Regions from separate parts of the Actinoallomurus bryophytorum genome, predicted to be linked through region 2. Evidence: riboswitches for the same ligand, from Rfam matches in the RefSeq annotation. Region 2 holds a riboswitch; each other region holds the start of a gene.
What was found. A riboswitch is a leader RNA that binds a small molecule or an ion and turns the genes downstream of it on or off. The one in region 2 is predicted to bind cyclic di-AMP.
Positions count from the first base shown of each region.

Region 1 (10,326 bases), 5.8 Mb from region 2:
ATCGTCGAGACCAAGCAGCGCGGTATGGACCTGATCTCCGAGCTGGAGGAGCGGCTGCCGGACTTCGAGGAGCCGCTGACGATCAACATCAACGGCTGCCCGAACTCCTGCGCGCGCATCCAGGTCGCCGACATCGGGCTGAAGGGCCAGCTCGTCACGGACGCCGACGGCAACCAGGTGGAGGGCTACCAGATCCACCTCGGCGGTTCGATCGGCGGCGCCTTCGGCAAGAAGGTCCGTGGGCTCAAGACCACCGCCGACGAGCTGCCCGACTACGTCGAGCGGGTGCTCCGCAGGTTCCAGAAGCAAAAGACCGACGGCGAGTCCTTCGCCGACTGGGTCCAGCGAGCCGAGCAGGGGGATCTCGCATGACCGAACGCGCCGTTCCGTTCTACTGCCCCTACTGCGGAGACGAGGACCTGGAGCCGTACGAGAGCGACGGTGGCTGGCACTGCCGTGCCTGCACCCGCGCGTTCCGGCTCCGGTACGTGGGTACGGGCGCGCTGAGCGCCGCCACCGATCCCGGGCTGCCGTCCGGCGAGCACAAGGAGGCCAGGAGATGACCCTCACCTTCGAACGCGCGCCGGCCGCACTCGACCTCACCGACATCGTCGAGTCGGCCGCGGACGCCCTCGAGGAGGCGCCGGCCGAGGAGATCGTCCGCTGGGCCATCGCGACCTTCGGCGACCGGATCTGCGTGACGTCCTCGATGAAGGACGCCGTGCTGGTGGACATCGCTGCCAAGATCCGGCCCGGTATCGACGTGCTGTTCGTCGACACCGGCTACCACTTCGCCGAGACGATCGGCACCCGCGACGCCGTCGAGCTCGTCTATCCGATCAACGTGGTGAACGTGACCTCGTCGCGGACGGTGGCCGAGCAGGAGCGTGACCTCGGGCCACGGCTCAACGGCCGCAACCCCGACCTGTGCTGCCATCTGCGCAAGGTCGAGCCGCTGAACCGCGCTCTCGACCCGTACCTCGCATGGATCACCGGCATCCGCCGCGAGGAGACCTCGCACCGGCGCGGATCGCGGGTCGTCGAGTGGAACGCCGCCCGCGGGAAGGTCAAGGTCAACCCGCTCGCGCGGTGGACGCACGAGCAGCTCACCTCCTACATCGAGGACAACGGCATCCTGGTGAACCCGCTGCAGTACGACGGGTACCCCTCGATCGGCTGCGAGCCCTGCACCCAGCGCGTCGCGCCCGGTGAGGACCCCCGCAGCGGCCGGTGGGCCGGCACGGGAAAGTCCGAATGCGGCATCAACCTCTGAGGCCGTCCGTGTCCACCGCACCGCTGGTCGCGGTGGCGCACGGCAGCCGTGACCCGCGAGCGGCGGCGACGGTCGAGGAGCTCCTCGGCCTCGTACGCCGCCGGTCGGGTCTGCGGGTCCTCACGTCCTACCTCGACCACGCTCCGCCGGCCCCGGGGCAGGTGCTCGGCGCCCTGGCCGCCGAAGGCACCGGGGAGGCCGTCGTGCTCCCCCTGCTGCTCACCTCGGCGTACCACAGCAAGACCGACATCCCCGGCGCGCTCGCCGACGTCCACAGGGCCCATCCCTGGCTGCGCGTGCGGTACGGCGCCACGCTGGGCCCGCACCCGCTGATGACCGCGGCCCTGGAGCGCAGGCTGGCCGAGGCGGGCGTGACGCCCGACCCCGGCACGGCCCTCGTGCTGGCCGCGGCGGGTTCCAGCGACCCGTCGGCGAACGCGACGATCAACGCCATGGCGCGGCGCTGGCGCGGCTGGGGGCGCGTGGTCCCCGCCTACGCCTCCGCGGCGCGCCCCACGCCGGCCGAGGCCGTACGCGCCCTGCGCGAGGACGGTGCGCGCCGGGTCGCGGTCGCCTCCTACTTCCTCGCTCCGGGCCATTTCGCCGACAAGGTCCGTGAGGAGTCGCTCGCGGCCGGGGCGGAGGCGGTCTCGGCGGCGCTCGGCCCCGCGCCGGAGCTGGCCGAGATCATCATCCAGCGCCACGATGAGATCATCACGCTGGGTGATCAAGCCGCCGTCGGCTGAAACCCCTTTGTTCGCCGGGGATCCGGGGTCTGGACGCCCGGCCCGTGATCTTCTCCCAGGTCAGATGGGGTGCATGTCCATATTTGGCCTTTACGGCCCGAAATATGTTTGCTATGTTCGGTTGACCGGCGACGCCCCCCATGCGTCGTCCGAACCATATCCGCCGGCCAGGGCCTGCCCACCAGCACGCGAGACGTGCGGCACGCGAGGAAGCGTGAGAGGGGCCCCCCTTCCAGGGCCGAGGCGGCTCATATCCAAGAAACGCGTCGCTCCCGCGCATCTCCCGGGATCCCCCCTAATGGATCACCTCTGATGCCGGTGCGGCCCGCCGCATCCGCCTGAGCAGGCGGAGCCGGGGACCCCATGTGTCTCCTGAGGTGAGTCGGCACGCCTCCAGCGTGTCCGTAGGGCGATTCTGACGCCCGAACCGCAGCCAGCCCGGTAGGCGTCTGGAGTAAGGACCCACGCCATGTCGTACAAGACCCCCTAGACCTGAATACATCGGCCGCGGATCGATCGCGGCCCCCCTTTCCCCCTGTCTCTTAAAGAGCCGTCCATGTCACGGACGGCTCCCGCTGAATCCGCCATCGCGGAACCGGGGACCCACCGCACCACTGGGGTGAATCGACGCATCCCCAATGCGCCGTAGGGCAGCTTCCACGCCCGAACCCGTCAGCTAACCCGGTAAGCGGCATGGAAGCGAAGGAGTACCCCATCGTGTCAGGTCGACACACGAAGTCATGCCGTGTAATGCAGGCCACCAAGTTCGGCGGAGCCCTCGCGGGCGTCGCGGCGGCCGGTGCGACCGCGATCAGCCTGATCGCGGCGGCCCCTGCCCACTCATCTCAGAAGGTCAACGCGATCTCAGCCGGAGCGCTGGCGGTGGTACCCCGTGCCGCAGCGCCCTCGAAGGCGCCGCACCCTGTGGCGCAGGTACCTCTGCCCGGTAAGGGTATTACCAATGCCCTCAAGGGTGGCCGTGCCTGGACGCCCACCGCGGCGGACGCGCTGAAGCTCGCCTCCGCCCAGGTGGGTGTCACCGAGGACTCCCTCGGCGGCGGCACCAAGTTCCAGAAGTGGTTCGTCTCCTCCCCTTGGGCCGAGCGCGGCGTCAAGCGCGACGGCGGCAAGGTCTCGGACTACGCCAACGCCAACTGGTGCGACATGTTCGTCTCCTGGATCGGAGCGCAGCTGGGTGTGAAGGGGATGGGCGCGGACGCGTTCACCCGTACACACGCCCAGTGGTTCAAGGACCAGGGCCGCTGGGGCCAGAACGCGACGCCCGGCGCGGTCGTGTTCTTCTCCTGGAGCGGCAGCAAGTCGATCGACAGCATCGACCACGTCGGCATGGTCATGAAGGACAACCACAACGGCACCATCCAGACCATCGAGGGCAACACCGACAACGCCGTCAAGATCCGCACCCGTGACGTGTCGTCGGTCGTCGGCTACGGCTACCCCGAGTACAGCTCCGACAACGCCTGACCCACGCCTCCCCGGCCGCTCGCCGACCGGTGTGTTCAGCCTGCACATCCCCCCAAATCCCCCTGTGCTGAGAGGCATTTCCCCCCATGATCAATTTCCGTCGTGACACTTTCGACCGGTTCTCCGCCAAGACGATCGCGACCGCGGTGACCGGAGTCGCCGTGGTCGGCGCCGGGCTCTCCGTCGCCGTCCTCCACACGGAGGCTCCGCCGGCCAAGGCGGCCAGCGCCAGCACCGTCGAGGCGTCGAGAGGCGTCTCCGGCCTGGTCCCCGGCGAGGTGGGCCACGGGCTCAAGCTGCCCTCGCACGCGCCAGAGAAGAAGGCCGCCGCGCTGCCGGGCGGCATCTCCACCGGCACATCGTTCTGGGACGCGCAGACCGCGTCCGGCAAGCCGATGTCGTACCACACCCTGGCCAGCCCCTACTGGCCACTCGGCACCAAGGTGAAGGTCACCATCGGCAAGAAGAGCGCCGTCGGCGTGGTCGAGGACTTCGGACCCGCGGAGTGGGCGGTGGCCCAGCACAACCCGCCGGCCATCGTCGACCTGTCCGAGGAGATGATGCAGTACCTCACCGGCACCCGGTCCAACTCGGTCCCGATCAAGTTTCAGGTGCTCCAGTTGGGCACCGGCCCCGTCTACCGCCACTCCGGCACCGGCTACGACATGGCGACCGGAGTGTCCGAGAAGTAAGAACCTTCTTTCCCGCCCCCCTTCCCCCCTGGGGGGCGTTCGGGGCCCCTCGTAGTCCTGAGGGGCCCCGAACCATGTGCCGCGCGGCTCGGTCCCGGCGCAATCATGGCCTGGGAGGTCGTGTAAACGACCTGGTCAGCGGGGTATTCGTTGCCACATGCGCAGCGTCCTCGGCAGGACCGACCATGTCGTCGTGGTCGGTGCGGGACTTTCCGGGCTGGCCGCCGCCCTGCACCTGTGCGGTCGCGGCCGTACCGTGACGGTCCTGGAGCGTGAGGCCGTCCCGGGCGGGCGGGCCGGGCGCCGCGACGTGGGCGGGTACCGGCTCGACACCGGGCCGACCGTGCTGACCATGCCGGAGATCGTGGGAGAGACCCTCGGCGCCGTCGGCGCCTCACTGGCCGACCGGCTGCCGCTGACCCGGCTGGACCCCGCGTACCGCGCCTACTTCTGCGACGGGACCTCCCTGGACGTACGCACCGGGCGCGAGGCCATGACCGAGGAGGTCCGCGCGTTCGCCGGACCGCGCGAGGCGGCCGGGTACGCGCGGCTGCGCGACTGGCTGACCCGGCTGTACGAGGTGGAGTACGCGAGGTTCATCGCCGCGAACGTCGACTCTCCGCTCGGCCTGCTGACACCCGGGCTGGCGCGCCTGGCGGCGATGGGCGGCTTCGGACGCTGGGACCGCGCGGTCGGCCGGTTCGTACGCGACGAGCGGCTGCGCCGGGTCTTCACGTTCCAGGCCCTGTACGCGGGGCTGTCGCCACGACGCGCACCGGCGCTGTACGCGGTGATCGCCTACATGGACACCGTCGGCGGCGTGTACTTCCCGCGCGGCGGAATGCGGGCGCTGCCCGACGCCCTGGCCGGTGCCGCCACGGACGCCGGTGTGGACCTCCGCTGCGGCATCACCGTGTCCGGGTTGGAGCGCCGCGATCGCCGGGTCACCGCCGTGCACACCGCGGACGGCGAGCGGATCGAATGCGACGCCGTCGTGCTCACGTGCGAGCTCACGACCGCCTACCGGCTGCTCGGTCATGTCCCGCGACGGCCGTACCCGCTGGTCGCCGCGCCATCGGCGGTCGTGGCGCACCTCAGCGTGCCCGGCCCCGGCGGGACGGCGCACCACAACCTGCTGTTCGGCCGCGCCTGGCGGACGACCTTCGACGACCTCATCCGCGACGGCCGCCTGATGCGCGACCCCTCACTGGCGCTGACCCGGCCCACCGCCACGGATCCGGCGCTCGCCCCGTACGGGCGGCAGCTCGTGTCCGTCCTCGCCCCCACTCCGAACCTGGCGCGAGGCGATCTCGACTGGGACCGGATCGGCGCGTCGTACGCCCGCGAGGTGGCCGGCCTCGCGGCCGACCGGTGCGGGCTGGGCGGAGAGGCGGAGATCCTGCACGTCCTGACGCCCGCCGACTGGGGCCGCCAGGGGCTGATCGCGGGCACGCCGTTCAGCCTGTCGCACACGTTCGGCCAGACCGGGCCGTTCCGCCCCGCCAATCTGCCCCGTACGACGGACAACGTGGTGCTCGCCGGCTGCGGCACCGTACCCGGCGTCGGCATCCCGACCGCGTTGCTGTCGGGACGGCTGGCCGCCGACCGGGTCACCGGCATGCCCGTCGCACGCCCGCGACGTGCCGCGGAACCGGCACCGGCGCCGCGAGGCAAGCCGGACGCGGAGCGAGTGAGGAGCGGTGAGGGACCAATGAACCGTGGCCGATGACGGGCCGGGAGCTGGACGCCGCTGGGATCACGGATCCCTCGCTGCGTGCCGCCTACGCCCGGTGCCGGGCGCTCAACGCCCGGCACGGGCGCACCTTCTTCCTGGCCACCCGGCTCCTGCCGCCCGCCCGGCGACCGGCGATCCACGCTCTGTACGGCTTCGCCCGTTACGCCGACGACCTCGTCGACGAGCCGGCGGCGGGCGTGGACGCCGCCCAGACCATGGCCCGGCTCGACGGCCTCGAGGCGGTTCTCGGCGCCGGACTGCGCGGGAGCCGCAGCGAGGATCCGGTGCTCGCGGCCGTCGTGGACACCGCCACCAGGTTCGGCATCGACGGCGCGCTGTTCACGGCGTTCCTGCGTTCGATGCGGATGGACCTCACCGTCAGCGGCTATCCGACCCGGGCCGCCTTACGGGAGTACATGCACGGCTCGGCCGAGGTGATCGGGCTGCAACTGCTGCCCGTGCTCGGCACGGTGTGCGAACCGGCCGAGGCCGCTCCCGGCGCCGCGGCGCTCGGGCGGGCGTTCCAGCTGACCAACTTCCTGCGCGACGTGGCCGAGGACCTCGACCGCGGCCGGCTGTATCTGCCCGCCGACGAGCTCGCCGTCTACGGGGTCGACCGCACCCTGCTCGCCCGCTGCCGGGAGACCGGGCGCCCCGAGCCACGGGTACGGCGCGCGCTCGCCGACCAGATCGCCCGGACCCGCGCCGTCTACGACCTGGCGCGTCCCGCCATCGCGCTGCTCCATCCGGCGTCCCGGCCCTGCGTGGCAACGGCCTGCACCCTCTACGCCCACATCCTGGAGCGCATCGAGGCACGCGACCACAACGTCTTCGCGGGCCGTGTGTCGGTGGGCACCGGCCGGCGGCTGACCCTCGCCGGGAGCGCGCTGACGCGTGCGCTGTGGGCGCGCGCCGGTACGCGCCCAGCCCGTGAGCTGCCGTGACCCGCGGCCCGTACGTGCGGAAAGGATCGACCATGGACCACCTGCAGTATCTGCTGCTGCTGGCCGGATGCGCGGCGGTCACGCTGCCCCTCGAGCTGTCCGGCAGCCGCGTCTACCGGCGGCCCGGCCGGCTCACACGCTCCGTGCTGCCCGTCGCGGCGGTGTTCGCCGGCTGGGACGTCATCGCCATCGCGGCCGGCGTGTGGAGCTACAACCCGCGCTACGTCACCGGATTGGCCCTGCCGCTGTCGCTGCCGCTGGAGGAGGCGCTGTTCTTCCTCGTCGTCCCGGTCTGCGCCGTGCTGACCTTCGAGACCGTAAGGCGGCTGTCACCGGTCCGGCAGCCGTACGGGCAGGACGCGCGGTGAACGGGCTGGGGTACACACTGCCGGCCGTCGCCTCGGTGGCCGCGGTGGTCGCGATCGAGCTGCTCCGGCTGCGAACGGGGCTGTTCCGGCAGCGCCACTACTGGATCACGATGGCGATCGTGTTCGGCTTCCAGGTCGCGGTCGACGGCTGGCTGACCAAGCTGTCGGCACCGGTCGTCGTCTATGACCCGCACCAGCTCAGCGGGCTGCGGGTCCCGTTCGACATCCCCGTCGAGGACTTCCTGTTCGGCTTCACCCTGGTCACGGCCACCCTCCTCGCCTGGCACCGTACGCCGGACCGCCGGGAGGGCACGTGAGCGAGCAGGTGACGGCCGCCTTCGACCGGGGCGCCCCTGCCTATGACCGGCTCGTCGGCGCGAACCCGGGGTACCACGCCCACCTGCGGCGCTCCGCCCGCGCGTTCCGGTTCCCCGAAGGCGGCGACGGCGTACGGCTGCTCGACGCCGGATGCGGGACCGGCGCCTCCACCGCGGCACTGCTGGCGGCGGCGCCACGTGCGCGCATCGTCGGCCTGGACGCCTCGGCCGGCATGCTCGCGCGTGCGAGGGCGAAGTCATGGCCCGCGACCGTGGAGTTCACGCACCGCCGCGTCGAGGATCTCTCCGGGGAACCCTTCGACGGGATCTTCGCCGCGTACCTCATCCGCAACCTGCCCGACCCGGACACCACCCTCGGCACGCTGCTCGCCCTGCTGCGGCCCGGTGGGTCGCTGGTCGTGCACGACTACTCGGTACGGGACGACCCCCTCACCCGGCTGGTCTGGCACACGGTGTGCTGGAGCGTGATCATCCCGGCCGGGTGGCTGATGACCGGCGACGCGGGCCTGTACCGCTATCTGTGGCGCAGCGCGCTGGACTTCGACCGTCCCGAGACGTTCGCGGACCGGCTGCGCCGTACGGGGTTCGCCGACGTCGGGACCGCGGCGATGAGCGGCTGGCAGCGTGGGATCGTGCACGCGTTCCGTGGCCGGCGGCCATGAGCGGCGGTGCCGAGGGCCGGGACCGGCGCCGGGTGCGGCATCCGGCGCCCGCGGGGCTGCCCGACGCCCGGCTGCTGTCCCGGCGTCCGCGCGCGGTCGTGGTCGGCGGCGGGATCGCCGGGCTCGCCGCCGCGACCGCCCTGGCCGAACGCGGCGTCGCCGTGGAGCTGTGCGAACGCCAGGGCCATCTCGGTGGCCGGGCCGGCAGCTGGACGGAGACGCTGCCCGACGGCACGAGCGTGAGCATGGGCCGTGGTTTCCACGCCTTCTTCCGCCAGTACTACAACCTGCGGGCGCTGCTGCGCCGTACCGACCCCGGCCTCCGCCTGCTCGCCCCGGTGCCGGACTACCCGCTGCTGGACGCGGCGGGGCGTGTCGACACCTTCCGCGCCCTGCCCCGCACCCCACCGTGGAACGCCCTCGCCTTCGCCGCCCGTAGCCCCACCTTCACACCACGGGACCTGCTGCGCCTCGACGCGCGTGCGGCGCTGCCGCTCGCGGACGTCAGCGTGCCCGCGACGTACCGGCGGCTGGACCACATGGACGCCGAGGAGTTCCTTGCGCGGCTGCGGTTCCCCGCGGCGGCGCGGCATCTGGCCTTCGAGGTGTTCTCGCGCAGCTTCTTCGCCCCGCCCGACCGGCTCTCCGCGGCCGAGCTGGCGGTCATGTTCCACCTGTACTTCCTCGGCTCCGCCGAGGGGTTGCTCTTCGACGTGCCGCGCGTGCCGCCGTCCGGGCTGTGGACACCGCTCGGCGACCGCCTGGCCGCGCTGGGCGCCCGGGTGCGGCTGCGGACCGCGGTCGGCGCCGTGCGCCCCGGACCGGACGGGTTCACGGTGGAGATCGGGGGCGAGGACGTACGTGCCGACGCCGTCGTGCTCGCCCTCGACGTCCCGGCGCTGCGCGAGCTCGTCGCGGCCTCCCCCGCACTCGGCACGCCGCGATGGCGGCGGCGGATCGCCGCGCTGCGCACGGCGCCGCCGTTCCTGGTCCGGCGGCTGTGGCTGGACCGGCCCGTCGCCGCGGACCGGCCGGCCTTCCTGGCCACCGGCGGCCTGGCGCCGCTGGACAACATCAGTGTGCTGGAGCGGTACGACCGCGACGCGGCCGCCTGGGCCCTGCGCGCCGGGGGCTCGGTGGTCGAACTGCACGCCTACGCCGTCTCGGCTCCGCGTGAGGAGACCTCGGCTCGTCTTCTGGGGCGGCTGCACGAGGTCTACCCCGAGACCGCACGCGCCGGCGAGGTGGGTGAGTTCACCGAGTGGCACGAGGACTGCCCGCTGTTCGCCCCCGGGACGTTCTTCGACCGGCCGGCCGTGGCCGGACCCGCACCGGGGCTGGTGCTGGCCGGCGACGGTGTACGGATCGACCTGCCGGTGGCGCTGATGGAGCGCGCCGCGACGACCGGCTGGCACGCCGCCAACCTGCTGCTGTCCGGCTGGGGCCTGGCCGGGCATCCGCTGACGACCGTGCCGTTGCGCGGCCGGCTCGTTCCCGCGCGGTGGCGCGGCGGGGCCGTTCCGCCGGTGCCCGCGGGTCTGTGAGTGTCGTTCCATGCACCTCACCGCGTCGCGTCCCGTACGCCGGCGCGGTCACCATTGCCGGGTCGGGCGGTGGCCGGCTCAGGCCGATCGTCACGGAGGGGACTCATGAACGGCTTCGGCAGGCGGCTCCGCGCGACACGGGCGTTCGCGGCGGAGCGCGGCTGGACCTTCGCCGCCTCGGGCAAGGAGGAAGGCGCGCTCCTCGATCGCCTGCGGGGTGAGCCGTTCCACCTGCCCGAGCGTGCCCCGGACGCGTTCCCGTACCCGGTGCTCGGCCGCCACCGGCACCGGCTGTCGGACGTCATGCGCGGCGTGTACCGCGACCGGTCCGCGATCGTCTTCGCGTACACGCGGGAGCAGGAGATCCTCGATGACGGCTTCGGCCGCCGTGGCCGGGAGAACTCGCGCCACTGGATCGCCGCCCTGCTGGACCTGCCTGCTCCGGTGCCGCGCGTGCAGGTGACGCCTCGCACGCCGGTGCCACTCGCGCGGCCGGGTGTCACGATCGGCGATCCGCGTGTGGACGAGCGTTTCCACGT
Region 1 covers NZ_VFOZ01000001.1:5,942,746-5,953,071, reverse strand. Annotated here, with positions in the region: gene FB559_RS27875 (nitrite/sulfite reductase) at 1-372, shown strand, start outside; gene FB559_RS27870 (PDDEXK family nuclease) at 369-563, shown strand; gene FB559_RS27865 (phosphoadenylyl-sulfate reductase) at 560-1,273, shown strand; gene FB559_RS27860 (sirohydrochlorin chelatase) at 1,255-2,019, shown strand; cyclic di-AMP (ydaO/yuaA leader) riboswitch at 2,583-2,726, shown strand; gene FB559_RS27855 (CHAP domain-containing protein) at 2,770-3,504, shown strand; gene FB559_RS27850 (RlpA-like double-psi beta-barrel domain-containing protein) at 3,591-4,196, shown strand; gene crtI (phytoene desaturase family protein) at 4,354-5,925, shown strand; gene FB559_RS27840 (phytoene/squalene synthase family protein) at 5,922-6,875, shown strand; gene FB559_RS27835 (lycopene cyclase domain-containing protein) at 6,908-7,243, shown strand; gene FB559_RS27830 (lycopene cyclase domain-containing protein) at 7,240-7,560, shown strand; gene FB559_RS27825 (class I SAM-dependent methyltransferase) at 7,557-8,243, shown strand; gene FB559_RS27820 (FAD-dependent oxidoreductase) at 8,240-9,787, shown strand; gene FB559_RS27815 (hypothetical protein) at 9,893-10,326, shown strand, end outside.
Region 1: linked by a shared signal. The riboswitch ahead of FB559_RS27855 (CHAP domain-containing protein) and the one ahead of FB559_RS00940 (C40 family peptidase) in region 2 are both predicted to bind cyclic di-AMP.

Region 2 (10,326 bases):
GTGACCCGCTGTTCGCCGAGCCGCTGTGCCGCAGCCGCCAGAATCGGCTAGCCACCGGTCGGAGAATCGGCGAACACTACGACACGGAGTCGGCGAACCGGCGAACCGGAACCGGCCAGATCCCGCGTCCGGTCGAGCCGCGGACGTGTCCCGGCTCCTCGGCGAAGATCGAGGTCAGCTTCGACGGCGCGGCGCGTACCTCGGCGAGCACGTCTCCTTCGGGCAGCCGTCCCCACCACGCCGGCGGCTCGGCGGTGATCTCCCCGCCGATGAGCTCGCGCGCCGCCTCCGCACGCTGGGGCAACGCCTCGGCGATTCCTTCGAGCAGCACGCTGACGCTGATCGGACCGGGCCCGTCCACCTCGATCGCGGCCGGCGAGCGCTGCAGCGGCGGACCGGAGGGCCACCGGAACCGGCGAAACTGCCGAAGCGTCGAAACCGGCTAGCCGCCGGAACTGGCGAACACTGCGACGCGGAGCTGGCGGGCCGCCGGAGTCGGCGAACCGGCAGCGTCCGGATGAGCACGTAGCGGGGCGCGGTGGCATGGCTGCGACTTGGCCTGGGTCTCGCGTCGACGGCGATCGGTGCCGCGCTCGCCCGCTGATGCTCATGGTGGCGTGACGACGGGGCCGACCGCGAAGCCGGCGCGTCAGCGGCTGGCGTCGGGCTACCCGGATGCTCGTCCCCTCGTGCCGTGCCTGGAGCCAATGGAGTCATGGCGCGCGTAGGCGTCTGAGAACCATCCGGTTACGGCGGGGCCGGTCCGGATGGCCTACCTGTATGCCGACGGCTCGGCCCCCAATACACGCGTGAGACAGGATGCCCATGCCGTTCTCTCAGCGTCCGGCGCCGGCGTCCCCGGCACCTGCCACCCCCACCAGCTGACGGACGCGCCGCCCAGCGCCCCCCTCGCACGCGATCGAACGCCGGCATGTATCCCGGTGGTGGGTCGCCGGGTCCCGTTGGGGCGGCCTGCGGCCTGCGGCCCCTGCCACGTCGTCGATGGGTCGGTTAGTGACATCAGAATGGCGATCGCGACCTGCCTGCGACAGCCTGGCTAGACCTTGTGTCCTACCGGCCCGCATCCCAGGGTCTGTTTTCCCGCAGGACGGTCGTCCTGGCCGGAAGGGGTGACGGGGTGGAGGCCTGTCCTGGCCCGGGGGTGGGGTCGCCGCGTCGTGCTGAGCCTCGGTGTCCGGCTTCGAGGTCTGTGGTTCCGGAGTGGTCGTGCTGGCTACGTCCGTCCAGGCCTGCCTTGGCCCGGGGGTGGGGTCGCCGCGTCGTGCTGAGCCTCGGTGTCCGGCTTCGAGGTCTGTGGTTCCGGAGTGGTCGTGCTGGCTACGTCCGTCCAGGCCTGCCCTGGCCCGGCGGTGGGGTCGCCGCGTTGTCCTGAGCCTCGGTGCCCCGCGTCGGGGTCTGTTCCCGCGAGCGGTCGCCCTGGCCGGAAGGGGGCGGCAGAGCGGCTGCGTCCGTGCAGGTGTGTGGTCGCCCGGCCGTGGGCTGGTCGCTCCGGCGTGCTGAGCCCCCCACGCCGGTCCGTCATCTCGGACGCGGTCGCTCGCCCGCAGTGGCGTCCTTAGGGCCCCTCACGCACCGCCCCGGGCGTGGGTCAGTCGGCGCTCGGGAGGCCCAGGGAGAAGGCGGCTTCGAGGTCGTGCTGGGAGTACGTGCGGAAGGCGATGTGGGTTTCCGTGTGGGTCACGCCGTCGACCTTGTTGAGGCCGCCCGGGATGACGTCGGCGATCTGTTCGTACTGTCGTACGCGGACCAGGGCGACCAGGTCGAACTCACCCGTGACCGAGTAGACCTCGCTTACCCCCGTGAGGCCGGCGATGGTCTCGGCCACCTCGGGGATGCGTGAGACGTCGGCCTTGATGAGCACGATGGCGGTGATCACGAGGTCCTCCTGCGATGGGTGGCGTCGGCCTCAGGGCTGTGCCGAAAGCCTAGTCCAGCGTGGATCACTGCCAGCTCAGTGCCGCCGACTTGCGGGCGAAGCCGCCTCGGCGTACGAGCAGGCCGCAGATCATGCCGGCCACGAAGCCGTAGATGTGCGCGACGTACGCCGTCTGGCTCTGGTCGCCGAGGCTGAACCACTGGAGTACGAAGAACTGCGCCAGCAGCACCCACGACGGCAGCCGGAACGGGATGAAGGACAGGACCAGCGTGATCGTCCTCGACCGGGGATACAGCACCAGGTGGGAGCCCAGCACGCCCGCGATCGCGCCCGAGGCGCCGACCAGCGGGGTCAGGGAACCCGGGTAGGTCAGCGCGAAGCCGTACGCCGCGATGTAGCCCACCAGCAGGTAGAAGACCAGGAACCGCAGCCGCCCCAGCCGGTCCTCGGTGGCCGCGCCGAAGACGAACAGGTAGACCATGTTGCCCAGGATGTGGGCCACGCCGCCGTGCAGGAACATCGACGACAGCGCGGAGAGCCACGGCCGCTTGTGGAAGGGCTTCGGGTGGCAGGCCTCCGCGACCTCCGCGGGCATCGGCTCCGCCCGGTTGTCGACCATCTCCTTGGGGATCGCGCCGTACTTGAGCAGGAACGTCACCTGCTCGCACTTGCGCTGGCCGTCCGTTTCGTTCTGGTGGCCGATCGAGGCGACCGGCGACAGCAGGAAGACGACCACGTTGGCGGCGATGAGGAGATAGGTGACCAGCGGAGCACGCCGAGTGGGCTGGTTGTCATAAAGCGGCAGCGCCACCCCTGCTCCTAACGCATCGGCCGACCGGCGCGGTCAACCTTACGGGAATCGGTCTCCCGATAAGCGGCCTCGATCCAGCGGCGCACGCTCTCGGCGCCGTGTGCCGGGCAGCTCCAGGTGCCGTCCACCTCGACGAGGCGTACGCCGGGGGAGTCGAGCCAGCGCAGGACGCACTCCATCTCCTCCGCGGAGGCGCGCGGGGCGGCGCCGGGACCGGGGCGTACGGTCTCGGCGGTGGCGACGAGGGCCTGGACGTAGGGAACCGGATGGGCGTGCGGCGGGACGGTGCCGGCGGCGGCGAGCCGGCCGTGCCGTACGACGTGCAGCTCCCAGCCGCCGTCGAACGCGGGGCGGGCCGCGACGAGCTGGGCGATCCCCGCGAGGGCGGACAGGCGCTGGCAGCGCGCCGCGCCCCGCACGAAGGCCGCCAGGCGGTCGCGGAGCGCCGCCGCCTCCTCGTAACGGAGCTGTTCGGAGAGCCGGTCGATGCGGGTGCGTGCGGCGGCCACGACGGGGCGTACGTCGCCGGTCAGGATGGCGCGGGCGTACGCGGCGTGCTCGGAGTAGGTGTCGGGGCTCTGGCGTCCCTCGCAGGGCGCGCCGCACCGGCCGAGCTCGCTGAGGGCGCAGGTGCTCGCCCGGCCCTCGGAGATCACGCGGAGCGTCAGCCGCTGGGTGCACTGGCGCAGCGGGACGGCGTCGTGCACGGCCGCGCGTGCCTCCTCGGCGACCCGGGTGCTGCCGAACGGGCCGAGGTAGGAGCCGCCGTCGTCGCGCACCTCGCGGACGATGGACAGCCGGGGGAACACCTCGGCGGTCAGCTTGAGCCACACGGCGCGCTCGGGATGGCGGGAGCGGCGGTTGTAGCGCGGCTTGTGGGCCGCGATGAGGCGCAGCTCGCGCACCTCGGCCTCCAGCGCGCTCGCGCACACGATCGTGCGGACGCGTTCGGCGATGCCGATCATCTCGCGGACGCCCCGGCGGGTCTCCGAGGCCGTGAAGTAGGACTTGACGCGTGTGCGCAGGCGCCCGCTCTTTCCGACGTAGAGCGGCTCGCCGCGCACGTCCTCGAAGATGTAGACGCCCGGCGCGGCCGGCACCGCGTCGGCCAGGTGGCGCTTGCGCTTCTGCTCCGGCGTGGGGGCACGGGCGAAGCTCGTCAGCTCCTCGAGGGACTCGACGCCGAACGCGCCGGCCCGCTCCAGCAGCCCGTGGAGCACGTCGACCGTCGCCCGCGCGTCCGAGAGCGCGCGGTGGCAGGGCTCGGTGGTGGCGCGGAAAAAGCGGGCGAGGGTCGAGAGCTTGCAGTTGGGCACCTCGTCGCGGGTGAGGAGGCGGCGCCCCAGGTCGGCGGTGTCGACGACGGCGGGTGCGGGCCAGGGGCGTCCCTGCGCGGCGCAGGCGGCCTTGAGGAAGCCCATGTCGAAGGGTGCGTTGTGCGCCACCAGCACGGCTCCGCGGGCGAACTCCAGGAAGGCCGGGAGCACCTCGTCGATGCGCGGCGCGGCGATGACCATCTGCTGGGTGATGCCGGTCAGCACCGTGATGAACGGCGGGATCTCCTGGCCCGGGTCGACGAGCGTGCCGAACTCGCCCAGGATCTCTCCTCCGCGGACCTTCACGGCGCCGATCTCGGTGATGGCGGAGTCGTGCGCCGAGCCGCCGGTGGTCTCCAGGTCGACGATCACGAACGTGACACCGATCAGAGGCGTGCCGAGATCGTCGAGGGTGCCCTGCACGGCAGGACCTTCGGAGGCCATGGCACGCACCGTACGGGTGGCCACCGACAATGCACGGCGTGCGGGGGAACACCGAGGTCATTCGTCGGCGGATCACCTACTCCCGGGTGCCGTGCCGTCTACGCTGGGCAGCGACGGGGGTAGGGGCCGCCGGTGGCACGTTTCCGGGGCCCGCGACCGGCTCATGCGTGAGGAGACAGATCATCGACACCGGCCCGGGCGAACAGCTCGATCAACCGTTGCCAGAGGCCGTCCGGCAGCGCGTGGTCGAGCTCGCCGCCGAAGTGGTCGGCGCACTCCGGGCGGACGAGATCCCCGCGCCGCTGCGGCGCGTCGCCCGGTTCGAGCCACGCCGCAGGGCCAGGCTGGCGGCCACCCCGATCGCCACCCAGCTGGAAAAGGACACCGACTTCCGCGAACGCGTCGCCGAGGTCGTACGCGAGGGCCAGCCCGAGCTCGCCGCCGCGCTCGACTCGGGCACGGTGCCGGCGGCGGCCGACCCGGTGAACGTCGCGGCCCTCGCCTACCTCATCCGGCCACCGGGCTGGCCGGAGCGGGTCGAGACGGCACGCCGCGATCTCGAACGCTCCGCGCTCGCGGCCGACGAGGCCGAGACGATCCGCAAGCTGGCCGAGCTGCAGGAGCAGATCGCCGCGGCCAAGGCGACACGCACCGAAGAGATCGACAAGCTGCGTACCGAGCTGCGCAGCTCGCGCGCCGAGAACGCCGAGCTCCGCAAGAAGCTGCACGAGAGCCGCACCCGCGCCAAGCGCGAGCACGCGCGCGCCGAGGAGCTGGACCGCCAGGCCGGCGAGGAGCGGGCCGGTGCGGCGGCCGCGGGCGCGGCGACAGAGGCGGAGCTGCGCCGACTGCGCGCCAGGCTCTCCCAGGCCGAGTCCGCGGTGGAGAACACCCGCCGGGCCGCACGCGAGGGACGCAACCTCGACGAGACGCGGCTGCGGGTGCTCCTCGACGCCCTCACCGACGCGACCAAGGGGCTGCGGGAGGAGATCGGGCTGCCGACGGGGATCACCCGCCCGGCCGACAGCGTCGGCGCCGTCGCGCCGCAGCAGCCCGGGCACCGCACGCTCCCGGGGCGTGCCCTCGCCGACAGCGACCCGGCACTGCTCGACCAGCTCCTCATGCTGCCGCAGGTGCACCTCATCATCGACGGCTACAACGTCACCAAGACCGGCTACGGCGACATCCCGCTGTCCGACCAGCGGTCCCGGCTCATCTCCGGCGTCGGCGTCCTGCACGCCCAGACCAAGGCGGAGGTGACCGTGGTCTTCGACGGCGCGGAGCTGGACGCTCCGGTCGCGGTGCAGGCGCCACGCGGCGTACGCGTGTTGTTCAGCGCGCCGGGGCAGACCGCCGACGATCTCATCGGCCAGCTCGTACGCGCGGAGCCGGGCGGCCGGGCGGTGGTGGTCATCTCCTCCGACCAGGAGGTCTGCGACTCGGCCCGCCGCGCCGACGCCCGCCCGGCCCCGGCATCGCTGCTGCTGAGACGGCTCAGCCGCACCTGACGCGTTTCTGTCGGTGCCTCCTTCTAGCGTCTGTGTCATGACGTCGACACGAGGAGACACCATGCTCATCGACTGCGAAAAGTGTGAGGTACGCAACGTCGGCTGCGCCGACTGCGTAGTGTCCGCAATGCTCGGCGCGCCGTTCGAGGCGGTGGAGATCGGCGACGGAGAGCGCCGTGCGCTGGATGTTCTCGCCGAAGGCGGCATGTTGCCGCCTCTGCGGCTGACGATCTCCGATGAGCGCGCCTCGTAGTCGCACGTGCGCACGCTGTTGCGCTATTGACGGGAATTGGAGTTTTTCCCGTAGAAGCGGTTGTTACCAGGGTGATACTTGACTAGTCTCGCGCCCTGAGTCAGTCGCTCGTTCGTCGCCCCCCAGGCGACGGCGACGGGCTCCCGCCGAGTCGCTACGGCATACGAGGAGACCTCCGTCGATGGTGGTCTCCCTTTGGCCGTACGAGCCGGGGAACCAGGTTCCAGGGGTGAATCGGAGCGCATCTGCTCCGTAGGGCGACTTCCACGCCCGAATCCGTCAGCTAACCCGGTAGGCGGTCCTTGGGAGAGGGGCGTGCCGCAATCGTGGCCACAAAGCGCAGTGCCGGCAGTAGTGCCGGTGGCTGGCTGCCAGGAGGCAGGGTTGGGCTTCGAGCCCTCACGACCCTGTGCGTAGCGGCTTCCACGGCGCTGATCGTGCCTGTCATGCCCGCGCAGGCAGCACCGAAGCCATCACTGAAAGAGAGTCAGGCCAAGCTCAAGAAGCTGAACTCTCAGGTCGACCATCAGGACAATATTTACAACAAGGCCAAAGAAGAACGACAGGCCGCCAAGAAAAAGCTCGACGCGCTGAACAAATCGGTCAGCCAAGACAAGAAGACGTACGAGCAGCTCCGTATACGGGTCGTGCAGCTCGCCGCCGCCGCTTACAAGAGCGGCCAGTCCGGCGACATTCCGGCCCTCGTGTCGTCGAGCGACCCCGCGGACGTCCTGGACCAGATCTCGGTGTTCACGCAGGTCGCGCGCAACCGGTCGAGTGAGGTCACTCAGTTCCTCAACGCCGCCCAGCTGCTGCAGCGCCAGAAGGCGCAGGCGCAGCAGGCCGCCGACGACCTGAACGCCAAGCTCAAGTCCGAGCAGAAGCAGCTCGCCAGCCTCAAGAAGAAGGCCGGCCAGCAGCGGTCGCTGGTCAACAGGCTCGGCGGTGGTGTCTCCTCCTCCGGCGGCCACGGCGGCACCTACACCGGACCGGCGTCCGGCAGTGCCCGCCTCGCCCTCGAGTACGCGTACGAGCAGAAGGGTGCCCCCTACCGTTATGGCGGCACCGGCCCGTACAGCTCCGGCTTCGACTGCTCGGGACTCGTGATGATGGCCTGGCGCCACGCCGGCGTCAGCCTTCCCCGCGTCGTGCCCGACCAGTACAACGCAACCCGCCGTGTGGCGCGCTCGGACCTGCAGCCCGGCGACCTGGTGTTCTTCGACAGCCTGAACCACGTGGGCATCTACGTCGGCAACAACCAGTTCATGCACGCACCGCACACCGGCACGGTCGTCCAGATCGAGAGCCTGAGCGGCTACTACAGCTCCGCCTATTACGGCGCGGGCCGTCCGTAGGGAGCCGTCAAAGTGGAGATGAAGCGTACAAGCATGTCCAAGACCAGTCGTTGGTTCGTCGGTACCGCCGGAGCAGCCGTGGTGGCCGGGCTCGTGATGCCCGCCACCGTCGCGGAGGCCAAGCCCACTCCATCGCTGAGTGCCGCGAAGAAGCAGCTCGTTCAGCTCAACGACCAGGTCGACAAGCTCGGAAACCAGTACAACAAGGCCAAGGAGGACTGGCAGGCCGCTCAGAGCCGTCTGAAGGCCCTGAACTCCTCCGTCACGACCGAGAAGGCCACGTTCGAGCAGCTGCACGTCAGGGTGGCTCAGCTGGCCGCGGCGGCGTACAAGACCGGAGGCGAGGCCGGCTCGGTCCCGGACCTGCTCTCGGCCAAGGACCCGTCGGCCGTGCTCGACCAGATGACGGCCTTCACCCAGGTCTCCAACAACCGTGCCGCGGAGCTGACCCAGTTCCTGGCGTCGGCGCAGCGGCTGGAGCGGCAGAAGGCGCTGGCCCAGCAGGCGGCCGAGCAGCTCGCCCAGCAGAAGACGCAGGCCGACAAGCAGCGTGCGGCGGCCAACACGGCCATCAGGAAGCAGCTGACGCTGATCAACAGGCTCGGCAGCAACATCGACCCGGGCAGCTCCAAGGCGAACTGCTCGATCCTGGCCACCGGCCGGGCCGAGACCGTGCTGCGGTACGCCTGCGCCCAGCTCGGCAAGCCCTATGTGTTCGGTGCCGCCGGTCCGAACTCCTTCGACTGCTCCGGGCTGACGATGATGGCCTACAAGCAGATCGGCATCAATATCAACCACTACGTGCCCAACCAGTACAGCGCGAGCAGGCGGATCGCCAAGGCCGATCTGCAGCCGGGTGACCTGGTGTTCTTCAGCAACAACGATCACGTAGGCATGTACGTCGGCAACGGGAAGTTCATCGAGGCCCCGCACACCGGCGACGTCGTGAAGATCGCCAGTCTGAGTGACGCGTACTACAGCTCCGTTTACTACGGTGCCGGGCGTCTCGTCTGACAGAGACGTAGATCTCATAATGGCGGGCGGCGCAATTCACGTTATGTGATTGCGCCGCCACGCTTTTGCCGCAAATTTGCCGATGCCATGCGGTCTTGCTAGCGTGCGGCGAATGTGCGGTACGTCCCATGCACCGCATCGCCGGGATGGATTCCGGCATTCACGCGTCGTGGAACGCGTGCCGGGGATTTCCATTTCGACATTTTCCGGAATGCGCCGATAAGCGGCCAGCCGCAGAAACCGTCCATCAGGGACGCGTCAGGTGGCCGCGCACGCCTAGTCCGCGGGCACGCGGAGCCGGGGACCCGACTGCGCGACAGACGCAGCTCTCCAGGGTGAGTCGGGCACCTGCGATGACAGGCGCACCGTAGGGCGGCTTCCAGCCCGAACCCCCTCGCCGACCCGGTTGGCGTCCATGGAAGGAGAACACCCTGTATCGCACCCCCTCGACCGCTTCACCCGCACGCATCCGCCTCGCCGGCGGCATGCTGGCCGCCGGCGCCGTACTCGCGCCCACGGCCCTGACGGTCCAGGCGGCCGACGCGGCCACCCTGACCGTCATCCCCGTGGCCCCTCCGACGGCGGCCGACACCGCGGCGAAAACGTCTTGGAACGCGCGACACAAGGTCGGGCTGACGGCGGTGGCCGTCGCCCGCGAGCAGATCGGCAAGCCGTACCGCTACGGCGGTGCCGGGCCCGCCGCCTTCGACTGCTCCGGTCTGGTCCAGTACGCCTACCGGAAGGCCGGAGTCAGCCTTCCGCGTACGGCGGACGCCCAGCACGGCCACGTCAAGCGGCACGTGAAGTTCACGGACTTCGCCACCGGTGACCTGGTCTACTTCTACGGCGACGGCCACACCGGCATCGTCTCGAAGGTCGACGGCGGCAAGGTGTACATGATCCACGCGGCCCACACGGGCACCCGGATCAAGCAGGTCCTGATCAACGGTTACTACCGCGGGCACTTCAACGGCGGCGTACGGCCGTACTAGGCGTGTCTGACGATCCTGTCCGTAGCGAGCGGCGTCCAGGTGGTGCGTCGCAAGGCGGAGGAGGAGTCAGCCCGGTGTGGGCCGGCGACCGACGACAACGCGGCGAGGCGCCGCCTGGGCGTCGCGCAGCCGGAGGAGGGTTTGCCGGACACGCCCAAGGGCGTGTCCGGCGCCGGGGCTCGTCCGTAACGGACGAGCCCCGGCGCTTCCGGGCGGTCGGCCCGGCGCATTCAGCGGCGGCGGCTAGGATCGCGCGCATGCCGGCCAAGGGGAATGCGGACTCGCGCGTGTCTGCGCTGCCCATATTCGCCGGTTTTGCCGGATTGGCGATCGTGGCCAACCTCGTCACCGGCATCGGCTACGTCGCACTCCACGACGGCGCGAGCCGGTCCGCCGCTCCCTCGCGGCCCGTCGCCGGGGCACTGCCCGCCCCCAGTACGGCGACGGTGAACTCCCTGCTCCAGCGCCGCTCCCACGCGGTCCTCGCGCACGACCGCGCCGCCTTCCTCGCCACCGTCGACCCTTCGGGCCAGGCGTTCCGCGCCGGGCAGGAGGTGCTGTTCGACAACCTGGCCGAGGTCCCCCTCACCGGGTGGAAGGAGTCCTTGGCCGACACGCGCCCGGCGGTGGCCGCCGACGACGGCTGGACCGCACGGCTGAGGCTCGCCTACCGGCTGCGGGGCTATGACCGCCGGGAGCTCGTCTACACCGAGTACCTCACCTTCGACCGCCGCCC
Region 2 covers NZ_VFOZ01000001.1:191,395-201,720, reverse strand. Annotated here, with positions in the region: gene FB559_RS00970 (hypothetical protein) at 77-331, opposite strand; gene FB559_RS00965 (Lrp/AsnC family transcriptional regulator) at 1,610-1,897, opposite strand; gene FB559_RS00960 (rhomboid family intramembrane serine protease) at 1,962-2,708, opposite strand; gene FB559_RS00955 (DEDD exonuclease domain-containing protein) at 2,717-4,468, opposite strand; gene FB559_RS00950 (NYN domain-containing protein) at 4,636-5,976, shown strand; gene FB559_RS00945 (hypothetical protein) at 6,014-6,229, shown strand; cyclic di-AMP (ydaO/yuaA leader) riboswitch at 6,417-6,543, shown strand; gene FB559_RS00940 (C40 family peptidase) at 6,676-7,584, shown strand; gene FB559_RS00935 (C40 family peptidase) at 7,618-8,598, shown strand; gene FB559_RS00930 (C40 family peptidase) at 9,084-9,590, shown strand; gene FB559_RS00925 (basic secretory protein-like protein) at 9,878-10,326, shown strand, end outside.

Region 3 (10,326 bases), 6.0 Mb from region 2:
GAGTTCGCCTCGACGCCCCAGCACGCGAACTTCTTCAAGAAGCACAAGGCCTGGGGTCACCACCCCGAGCCGGGCGCCATCGTCTTCTTCTCGTGGAACGGCGGGAAGAGCGTCGGCGACATCGAGCACGTGGGCATCGTCGAGTCCGTGCACGGCCGCACGCTGCACACCATCGAGGCCAACCACAACGACCACCTCGGCCGCGCCACGCGTGACGTCAGCCAGGTCGTGGGTTACGGCTACCCCTCGAAGGTGAAGGTCAAGGCGGCACCGGCCGACCAGAAGTACGTGCCCAAGCACTCCGCTCCGCCCCCGTCGGCCGAGGCCCTCACCCAGCAGCCGGGCACACCGCAGTCCGAATTGCAGACGACCGCGCAGCACGACTCCGCGCCGCCGCTGCCGGACCAGCAGGCCGCCCTCACGGGGTTGCTGGCCGTCGTGGTGTTCGGCACGGTGGCACTGGCGCTGAGCAAGTCCAAGGTCCGCGTCCCCATGCCGGCGGCGCCGAACGTACGCGTCCGCAAACGCGGCAAGCACCACCGCACACCCGTGGAGCTGCCCGCCGAGGTCAGCGTGGCCGATCTGGACCTCGCCGAGTCCAGTACGACGATCATGCCGATCCTGTCGGCAGAGGCCGCCGCACTGGCCGAGGACAAGGAGTTCTGGGGCAAGATCACCGAGCTGGAGGAGGACGTCGAGCTGGCGTTCTGGGACACCCTCCACACGGCACTGTCCCAGCCGAGCTCCGCAGAGTCCCTCAACGTGTGAACCCGAGCGGGCCCTCCTCACGACGAGGAGGGCCCGCTCAGTTCTGACAGGCACCGGCGACGAGCCCGCGGCTCCCTCGCGTGAACGCACGCGCCACCGAGGCATCGACGACGCGGCGTCCATCCACGCGCTCCGGCCGAGTGGCCGTCGCCTCCTGACCGACGAGCAGGCGCTGCGGCTCCCGAGAAATGCGGAACCCGATTTATGGGGCTCGCCGCTGGATTCTCCAAGGTGGGTAGTGCGGAGAGGGATGGCGCGTTCCCGCGCCTCCACACACCCGCGGACCATCAGGATGCGGCCTCCGATCCCGATGCCGGCGAACGCATGTTGCGCCATCTCGCGCGGTGTCCCTATCCGTTCGGGTGGCAGGCACTGGCCCGCAATCCGCGTACGCCCGCGTATCTGCTCGGTGAGCTCTGCTCGCGGCGCGACAGCACGTGGAACGGCAACCGGTTGCTGCGGCTGGTGGTCGAGCACCCCAACGCCGATCGCGCGGTTCTGCTCGGCGTGCTGGACGAGCTCGGAAACCGGCTGCGGACGTCGACGAGCCGGCCGTACGCGGCCGTACTTCTGCTCGCGGGCCGGCCGGAGCTCATGCCGGATGAGGTGCGACATCTGGCGGCGCTGCCGGGCGCGTCAGCGCGTATGCGAGGCGGCCTCAGGCGCCGCCTCGCCCGGCGGGAGTCCACGAGTGGCGGATGAGTCTTCACCCGAGGGCCTGAGCCCTCCTCCGGCCGTGGATGCGCCCCGGTCGTTCCGGACGGGACCTTTCTCCTGTTCTCGTGCTGCCGTTGATGATCGGCGGCCTCCAGAGCGTCCTGACGCCGCGTGCGACCGGCAGGGCGCATGTACGAAACGACGGTGGATACACCCCACCAAAACCCTGTGTTCGACTGCGTACTAGGAGTAATGGGCCAGGTCGGTATCACCCACAGTGACCATCCTCAAAGACGGGAGGCCATCTCCGCATGTTCGGGTTGGCCATCCCGTCACGGTCCGTTAATGTCCAGCGGTGTCACCGGCCGGTAACAGGCCGGACCGCCGAATCGTTCGCCGCGCAGCCAGCGCGCCGACGAACCGGGGACCCATTCGCGGAGCTTCAGGGGCTCTCCCCCGCTCCCGGTCCCGGGGTGAATCCGTAACCGGTAGGGCTTCTCCTTGCCCGAACCCGTCAGCTAACCCGGTAGGCGGCCCAGGAGAAAGAGGAGCACCTGAATGGAGCCTTCGCGATCCGCGAAAGCGCATCATAGGAAGCACCGCACGGGCAAGACCGTCGTCACCGGCATCCTTCTCGTCGCCGGACTGAGCGCCCTGCCGGCACGGCACGCCGGCGCCAAGCCGGCTCCCGGTATCGACACTCTCCGGCAGCAGGCCGGCCAGCTCAACACGCAGCTCGAGCAGCTCACTGAGCAGTACGACGGGCTGCGGGTACGGCTGCAGCAGGCACAGCGTGCCGCGGAGGTGGCCAAGGCGACCTCCACCCGCGAGACCAAGGCGCTGAAGAGCATCCAGCAGCGCGTCGGCAGGCTCGCCGCGCTGCGCTACATGCACGGCGGCACCGACGAGGCACCGGCGCTGTTCGCCGCGCCGGACCCGCAGGCGCTGCTGGACCAGGCGGCGACCCTGCACTACTTCACCCAGCAGGACGACACACAGGTCCGGCAGCTCACCCAGGCGATCCAGACCGCCGAACACGCCTGGCAGAACGCCCAGGTCCACGCCACTCAGGCGGCTGGGCTCAAAACACAGCTCAAGCAGAAGAAGGCGACCATCCAAAAGACCCTCGACAAGGTACGCAAACCGCTGCTGAAGGACGCCGTCGAGCGTGCCGGGCGTGGCGAGAGCGTTCCGGTGATCCCCGGGGGCCCCACCAAGGCGATCGGCGCCGTACGCGCGGCGCTGTCGCAGCTCGGCGTCCCGTACGTCTGGGGCGGTGCCACGCCGGGCGGGGGCTTCGACTGCTCCGGCCTGACCATGTGGGCGTACCGCCAGGTCGGCGTGAACCTGCCGCACTACGGCGGCGACCAGTGGAACGCCGGGGTCCACGTCTCCCGCAGCCAGCTGCAACCGGGTGACCTGGTGTTCTTCTACTCCGACATCCACCACATGGGGATGTACCTCGGCGACGGCAAGTTCGTGCACGCGCCGCACACCGGGGACCGGGTACGCGTCGCCGACCTGGCGACCCGGCCCTTCGCCGGCGCCGTACGCATCGTCTGAACAGGCGGGGGCCTCGGGACCGCGAGGGGCGTCCCGAGGCCGTGGAGCCCGTACGGACGGGACCGCGGCGCCCGGCGGCCGGACCAGGCCCGGCCACCTGCCGCCGCGCGCCGCGGGCTCCTACTTGGTCGTGCGGTACATCTCCGCCACCATGAACGCCAGGTCGAGCGCCTGCCCGCGGTTGAGCCTCGGGTCGCAGGCGGTCTCGTACCGCTGGTGCAGGTCGTCCTCGACGATCTCGTGGCCGCCGCCGACGCACTCGGTGACGTCGTCGCCGGTGAACTCGAGGTGGACGCCGCCCGGATGCGTGCCGAGGGCGCGGTGCACGTCGAAGAAGCCGGCCACCTCGTCCACCACGTCGTCGAACCGGCGGGTCTTGTAACCGCTTTCGGCCTCGAACGTGTTGCCGTGCATCGGGTCGCAGATCCACGCGACCTGTGCGCCGCTCGCGGTGACCTTCTCCACCAGCGGGGGCAGGTTGTCGCGTACGAGCTTGGCGCCCATCCGGATGACGAACGTGAGGCGGCCCGGCTCGCGCTGCGGGTCGAGCGCGTCGATCAGGGCCAGGGCGTCCTCGGCGGTCGTCGTCGGGCCGAGCTTGACCCCGATCGGGTTGCGGATGTGGCGCATGAACTCCACGTGCGCGCCGTCGAGCTGCCGGGTGCGCTCCCCGATCCACAGGAAGTGCGCCGAGACGTCGTACGGCAGGCCCGAACGTGAGTCGATGCGGGTCAGGGCGCGCTCGTAGTCGAGCAGCAGCGCCTCGTGGCTGGAGTAGATGTCGACCCGGTGGAACTCCTCGGGGTCGGCGCCCGCGGCGTTCATGAACGCGAGTGCACGGTCGATCTCACCGGCGAGGCGCTCGTAGCGGCGCCCGGCCGGGCTGTTGGCCACGAAGTCCTGGTTCCAGGCGTGGACCTGACGCAGGTCGGCGTACCCGCCCTGGGTGAAGGCACGGCAGAGGTTCAGCGTCACGGCGGCGGCGTGGTAGGCGCGCAGCAGGCGTCCCGGGTCAGGGGCGCGCTCCTCGGCGGTGAAGCCGAAGCCGTTGACCATGTCGCCGCGGTACGCCGGGAGCTCGACACCGTCGCGTACCTCGACCGATTTCGAACGCGGCTTGGCGAACTGCCCCGCCATCCGGCCGATCTTCACGACCGGCACGCTCGCGGCGTAGGTCAGCACGACCGACATCTGCAGCAGCGTCTTGAGCTTGTTGCGTACGTCGTCGGCGGTGGCGCCGGAGAAGGTCTCCGCGCAGTCGCCGCCCTGGAGCACGAACGCCTCGCCGCGCGCGACGGCGGCGAGCTGGCCGCGCAGCAGGTCGCACTCGCCCGCGAACACGAGAGGCGGGAGCTTGGCGAGCTCCGCGGCCACCGCGTGCACCTGCGCCGGGTCGGGCCATTCGGGCTGCTGGGCCGCTGGACGTGATCGCCACGTGTCAAGGAGGTCCACGAGTCCCAAGGGTATCGACCACTACGCCATGCCGGGGCACGCGACCATGCACAACGCGATGTCGTTGCCCAGGGCTTGGCCGGAGTTTTCCGGGTTGATCACTGCGGCTACGGCCGACGCGAAGGTCTGCGATGATGGGCCGACTCCCCGCAGGCAGCCGACCACGCATGAGGTTCTTACATGAGCACCACCAGCCGCGCCTACGACATCTGGCTACGCAAGCCGGAGGAGGCCCAGCAGCTCCTGGAGTCGAAGCGGTCCGACCTCGACGGTGACGGGCTGTCGCTGTTGTCCTGGCTCGTCCTCACCAACGAGCGCGACGACCGCAAGGCCGAGCAGCTCGCCAACACGGCCGTCGCGGCCGGTGGCGACACCCGCTTCGCCACCGCCGCGCTCTCCGAGGTGCACAAGTGGCGGGGCGACTACAACCGCGCCGCGGAGATCGTCCGTGCCGCGCGCGAAAAGTACCCGACCATCCCGTGGTACGCGCTGACGCTGGCCGACATCCTCAAGGACGGCAACCGCATCGACGAGTCCGAGGCCCTCCTCGAGTCCGTCGTCAACGACCCCCAGCTGCGCCGGCACGCGCTGAAGCGGCTGTCGAAGTGGGCGGTGGACCGTGGCGACAACGTCCGCGGTCTGAAATACCAGACCGAGCTGATCGCGCTGGCCCCGGACTACCTCGTGTACGCCTCGGACTACACCCTCCTGGCCCACCTGCGCCTCGAGGCTGGCGACCCCGCGGGCGCGCGTGACGTTCTGCACCGTGGCGCCTCGATCTACTCGGGCAACGCCCAGATCAGGGAGATGCTGCACCGGCAGTTCGGCGAGACGCCGCCGGCGAAGCCCCCGACCGTCGCCCCGGTGGACGAGCGGACCGTCGGCGCGCGCCGCATCCCGATCAAGACCAAGATGATCACGCTGCGCAGCGGCATCCTCCCGATCATCCAGGAGGCCACCAACGGGCAGCTTCGGCCCGACGACATCCTCGCGCTGTCGGAGAGCCCGGCGTCGGCCGGCCAGGGACGCATGATCCCGCTGGAGATGATCACGCCGGAGGGCATGGCCAAGCAGCTCAGCAAGTTCGTCGGCAAGATCGGCCCGCTGCACAGCCCGGCCGGTATGCAGGGCGCGATCCTGGAGGCGGGCCGTACGAAGGTCCTGCTCGGGGCCGCCGCCGGCGCGGCCGGCAAGCTGGTCGGCAAGCGCGGCTGGTTCTACCGCGTCGCCGGGCCGGGCGCCGCGATGATCGACGACGTCGCCGCGGCACTGCCGCCGCACGACCACCACCTGCTCTTCGGCCCCGGCCGCCCGGACAAGCTGTCTGAGGACCTGTCCGCAGCGCTGGGCTGCCACGTCTGCGTCGTCGACGCCAACAACCTCACCGGCGCGTGGGTGGTCGGCGCGTCGGCGGGCGTCGACCGCAAGTGGGTCGAGAAGGTCCTGTCGGACAACCCGGCCGGCAACGAGGACGAGCAGACCCCGATCGTGCTGATCCGCAAGATCTGACGACGAGACGGCGCGCCGCCACGGCTGTCCGGCGGCGCGCATCGTCGTAGGGTTTTCCTCCTCGCTCGCGCCTTTCGCCGGGAGGCCGGCGAGCCGGCCCGACACGGCGCCCCAGCCACCCGCGCGGGGCACCTGCGGCATCGCACGATCCCCTGAGCCGGTGGCGGACCGGTCCGCCACCGGCGCCCCCCGGCAACCCCCTCGCGGGACACCCGCCTTCACCCTCGGCATCGCACATCCCTCTGGAGCCGGTGGCAGACCCGTCCAGCACGGCCCAGCCACCTCCGCCCGGGCACCCGCCTTCACCCTGCGGCTTCGCGCAAATCCCCGAGCCGGTAGCGAACCCGTCCCCCACCACACCCCAGCCCACCCGCCGTCACCCCCGGCATCACGCGATCCCCCGAGCCGGCGGCAGACCCGTCCGGCACGGCACGGCAGCCATCTCCACCTCTCAGCGCCCGGTTTGACCAGGTCAAATAAGGTATCCCGCATGGGCGGGCGGATGGTCGACAGGCGTGGGCGGCGGGTCGAGGTGATCCTTCTCGACCGCTGTGACGGTGGCGGCATCCGCCCGTGGATCCGCGTCTCGTGGCGGGGAGTCCTGCTCGGTCCCGGCTGTGACCGTGGCATGGGCAGCGGTTACTACCGCCGGGTGGAGGACGCCCTCGCGCTCGTCGACGCCGAGAGCCTCGTCGAGATCATCGAGTTTCCCGGGCCGTTAGGACGGACCGGTCCCGTACCGGGACCGGAGATCCTCGGCCCGGCCGGCAGGAAGGCAGACCCGGCCTGCACGAGGGCAGGCCCGGCCCGCACGAGGGAAGGCCCGGCCCGCACGAGGGCAGACCCAGTCCGCACGAGGGCAGGCTCCCGCCGGGCGGCGGGCTTGCGGCGGTCATCCGCCTCCCCGCCCGGCGGGCGCTCACCGGTGCGCGGCGCCGATGGCCTCGCGCGCGGCGAGTGCGATCTGTTCGACGTGCCACTCGCTCAGGCCCTGGTGTACAGGGAGGGCGAGCATCTGGTGGCGCAGCGGCTCCAGCTCGGCGTAGCGCTGACGGTCCAGCAGTGGATGCGGCACCGGCCAGATCTCGATGGACCGTACGCCGCGCTTCTGCAGCTCGGCGATGGTCCGGTCGCGCTCCGGCACGCGTACGGGGAAATAGAGCGGCGCGACACCGTCGGGCAGGCCGCGGAAGCGGTCGAGGCAGACCTCGGGCAGGGAGTTGAGCAGGATCTGGTAGTTGCGGCGCCGCTCCTCACGGATCCGCGCGCCGTCCGCGCCGTGCACGGCCCACTCGGTCATGCGCGAGGCCTTGGACGCCGCGCTCTCCATGTCGGCGACCTCGAGGTTCCACTCGCCGATGACGGTCTCGGTGAGGGTGCCCGCCTCGACCGCCTGCTCGGTCTTGCTGACCTTGCGGAAGACCTTGGTGGCGGGGGCGCGCAGGACCCCGGCGCGCGACTGGGCGGCCCAGCCCATGCCCTGGGAGGCGATCGAGCGTGCCATGCCCTTCCACGGTGGCCGTCCGGTCGCCTCGATGGAGCCGCCGCGGATGAGCACGGCGCCGCCGTCGGGCACGCCCAGCGACTTGCGGGGACAGAAGATGGCGGCGTCGCCGCGCGAGCCGATCGCGCTGCCTCCGTCGTAGGAGAACAGCGCGTGCGCGGCGTCCTCGATCACGCGGGTGCCCGGCGGCACGGGCGGCATCGGGAAGCCGTAGTAGGAGATCAGGTACGTCGCGTCGGACTGCTCGGCGGCCCGCATCAGGTCCTCCTCGTCGACCTGAAGCGTCGGGAAGACCCGGTAGAAGATCACCTCGATGCCGGCCAGCCGAGCCGCCTCGACCTCCGAGCCGCAGTGGTAGGCCGGCATCGCCAGCCGGTGGCCTGGCCCGAGACCGAGGGCCTTCAACGCCAGCCAGATGGCGCCGCGGCCCAGATGGGTGAGGGTGAGCCCGTCCGAGTCGAACGGGAAGAGCCGGGACCGCCGCGTCACCAGGGAGGCCGGCTCGAGTGGCGGATAAACGCTCATCAACGGGTCGCTCATAGTGGCAACACCTTACTGGCCGACATGGGGTTGGATATGGGTTCGCCGGGCCGACGAAACTTCGCGGGCCCCGGGCACGTCGTACCGGTCAGAGGTGATGAATGGACCTGTCCACTCTCGGCGACGTCTGGCATGACGTCGTCGGCACGCAACCGCATCCGCCATGGTGGCTCGTCACGCTCACCGGAGTGGCGGCGCTGGGGGCGGTCTCGGTGCGCTCGGTGTGGCACGTGCTGCGCAACGTCGTGACCATCGCGCACGAGGGCGGCCACGCGGTCGCCGCGCTGGTCACCGGCCGCCAGCTGCACAGCATCCGCCTGCACTCCGACACCTCGGGCGTCACGGTGTCGAGCGGCAAACCGTACGGTCCCGGCATGATCCTGACGGCCTTCGCGGGGTACGTCACTCCCCCGCTGCTGGGCCTCGGCGCCGCCGGGCTGCTCGCGGTCGGACACATCACCGCCCTGCTGTGGGGCGGCATCCTGCTGCTCGCCGCGATTCTCATCCTGATCCGCAACATGTACGGCGTGTTGTCGGTCGTCACGACCGGCGCGGTGTTCTTCGTGGTCTCCTGGTTCGGGTCGTCGACCGTGCAGGCGGCGTTCGCGTACGCCTTCACGTGGTTCCTGCTCCTGGCGGGCGCGCGGCCCGTACTCGAGCTGCAGAGCAAGCGCGCGCGGGGCCGCGCGCCCGACTCCGACGCCGACCAGCTGGCCCGACTTACGGGCATGCCGGGACTGATGTGGGTGTTCGGGTTCGGCATCGTCGCGGTCGTGGCGCTGGTGGCGGGCGGTGTCTGGCTGCTGCCGTCGTCGCTGCCGCAGCTGCCGAACTGGTGACTCACTTCACCTTCTGCCCCTTGTCGGCGTCGATGACGTACCAGGTGGTGCCGTTCGAGGCGACGCCCTGGCCCTTGATGTCACGAGGCTCGGCGTCCCTGGTCGAGTAGTAGAGCGGCCAGCCGTTGTACTCCACCTGGACCGGGCCGTCGGACCGGCCGATCGTGCCCAGCCAGGCGGAGTTCACACCGGGCCCGGCGTTGATCTGGCCGTTGGTGAACAACGGCGGCCACTCCTTCGTACAGGAGCCGGTGCACATGGACTCGAAGTCGGCGTTGTCCTTGGCGGACACGTAGATCGTCCGGCCCTGGCCGTCGACCAGGATCCGGCCGTAGCGCGTCTCCCGGGTGCCGATCTCCAGCGGGACGGTTCCCGGTGCCGGCGACTCCGGGCCCCCGGTCGATGACGGTTCTGGTGCCCCCGTCGGCGGGGGTGTCTCCGCCGACGGGGACGACTCGGGGACGGGCGACGATGGCTGGGCGTACCCGCCCGAACGGGGCAGGGCCGGTTGCCTCCCACCGCAGCCCGAAGCGAACAGGCCGAAGCCTGCCGTCAGCACGCAGGCGACACTGACTGCCTTGCGCATGTGAGTCCACTCCTTCGCACGGAGACGTGAACGGAGTCGACGATCGCGGTGGCGGCGCCGCCCGCGGGCGTGGCCGCCACCGGCGAGGCTTCTTCGGCCTGCTTGCGGCTACTTCTTCTCGAGCTTGTCGCCCTTGCCCGCGTCGACGACGTACCACTTGGCGCCGAACGCCTCGAGACCCTGGCCGAGCATGTCGCCGGGCTTGGTGTCCTTGGCGTAGTGGTAGAGCGGCCAGCCGTGGTACGTGACCTGCTTCGTACCGTCGGACCGGTCGGTCATGCCGAGCCAGGACGCGTTGACGCCGGGGCTCGCGGTGACCTTGTCGGTGGTGAGCAGCGGCGGCCAGGCCGTGGCGCACTCACCGGTGCAGGTGGGCTTGCCGGCCTTGTCCTTCTCGAACAGGTAGAGCGTCATGTCCTTGCCATCGACCAGGATCTTGCCGATGCTCACGTCCTTGGTCTTGACCTCCGCCGGACCGGTCGGCGTCATCGACGCCACGGGCGGCGAGGACTCCGTTCCCTCGGTGGCCGGCGGCGAGGACTCGGGCGCCTCCGTCTCCCCCGGTGATTCCATCCCGGGCGATGACGGCTGGGCGAAGCCGCCCGATGACGGAACGGCCTTGTGCTTGCCGCCGCAGCCCGTCATGAGCATGCCGAGGCTGGTGGCCAACACGCAGGCGGCCTTGACTCCCTTGCGCATTTCTGTCGCTCCTTTCGCACGGTGACGTGGAAGGCACCAGCAGGCGCAGCGACGTAGTCCGCCGTTATGCCCCAGGTTCGCCATAGGCGGGAACGTCTGGCCTGCTTGTCGAGGCCGTCCCCCCGTGTGCCCCCGCACCGAGGTCCCTGCCCGCCCGTTGTTAAATGGGAACCGATTCATTTCTTAACTGAACTTGGGAAAGCGCGGCG
Region 3 covers NZ_VFOZ01000001.1:6,143,313-6,153,638, reverse strand. Annotated here, with positions in the region: gene FB559_RS28860 (CHAP domain-containing protein) at 1-768, shown strand, start outside; gene FB559_RS28855 (hypothetical protein) at 1,093-1,470, shown strand; cyclic di-AMP (ydaO/yuaA leader) riboswitch at 1,798-1,972, shown strand; gene FB559_RS28850 (C40 family peptidase) at 1,984-2,988, shown strand; gene FB559_RS28845 (class II 3-deoxy-7-phosphoheptulonate synthase) at 3,109-4,440, opposite strand; gene FB559_RS28840 (tetratricopeptide repeat protein) at 4,621-5,949, shown strand; gene FB559_RS28835 (DegT/DnrJ/EryC1/StrS family aminotransferase) at 6,869-7,993, opposite strand; gene FB559_RS28830 (M50 family metallopeptidase) at 8,095-8,832, shown strand; gene FB559_RS28825 (COG4315 family predicted lipoprotein) at 8,834-9,418, opposite strand; gene FB559_RS44885 (COG4315 family predicted lipoprotein) at 9,527-10,117, opposite strand.
Region 3: linked by a shared signal. The riboswitch ahead of FB559_RS28850 (C40 family peptidase) and the one ahead of FB559_RS00940 (C40 family peptidase) in region 2 are both predicted to bind cyclic di-AMP.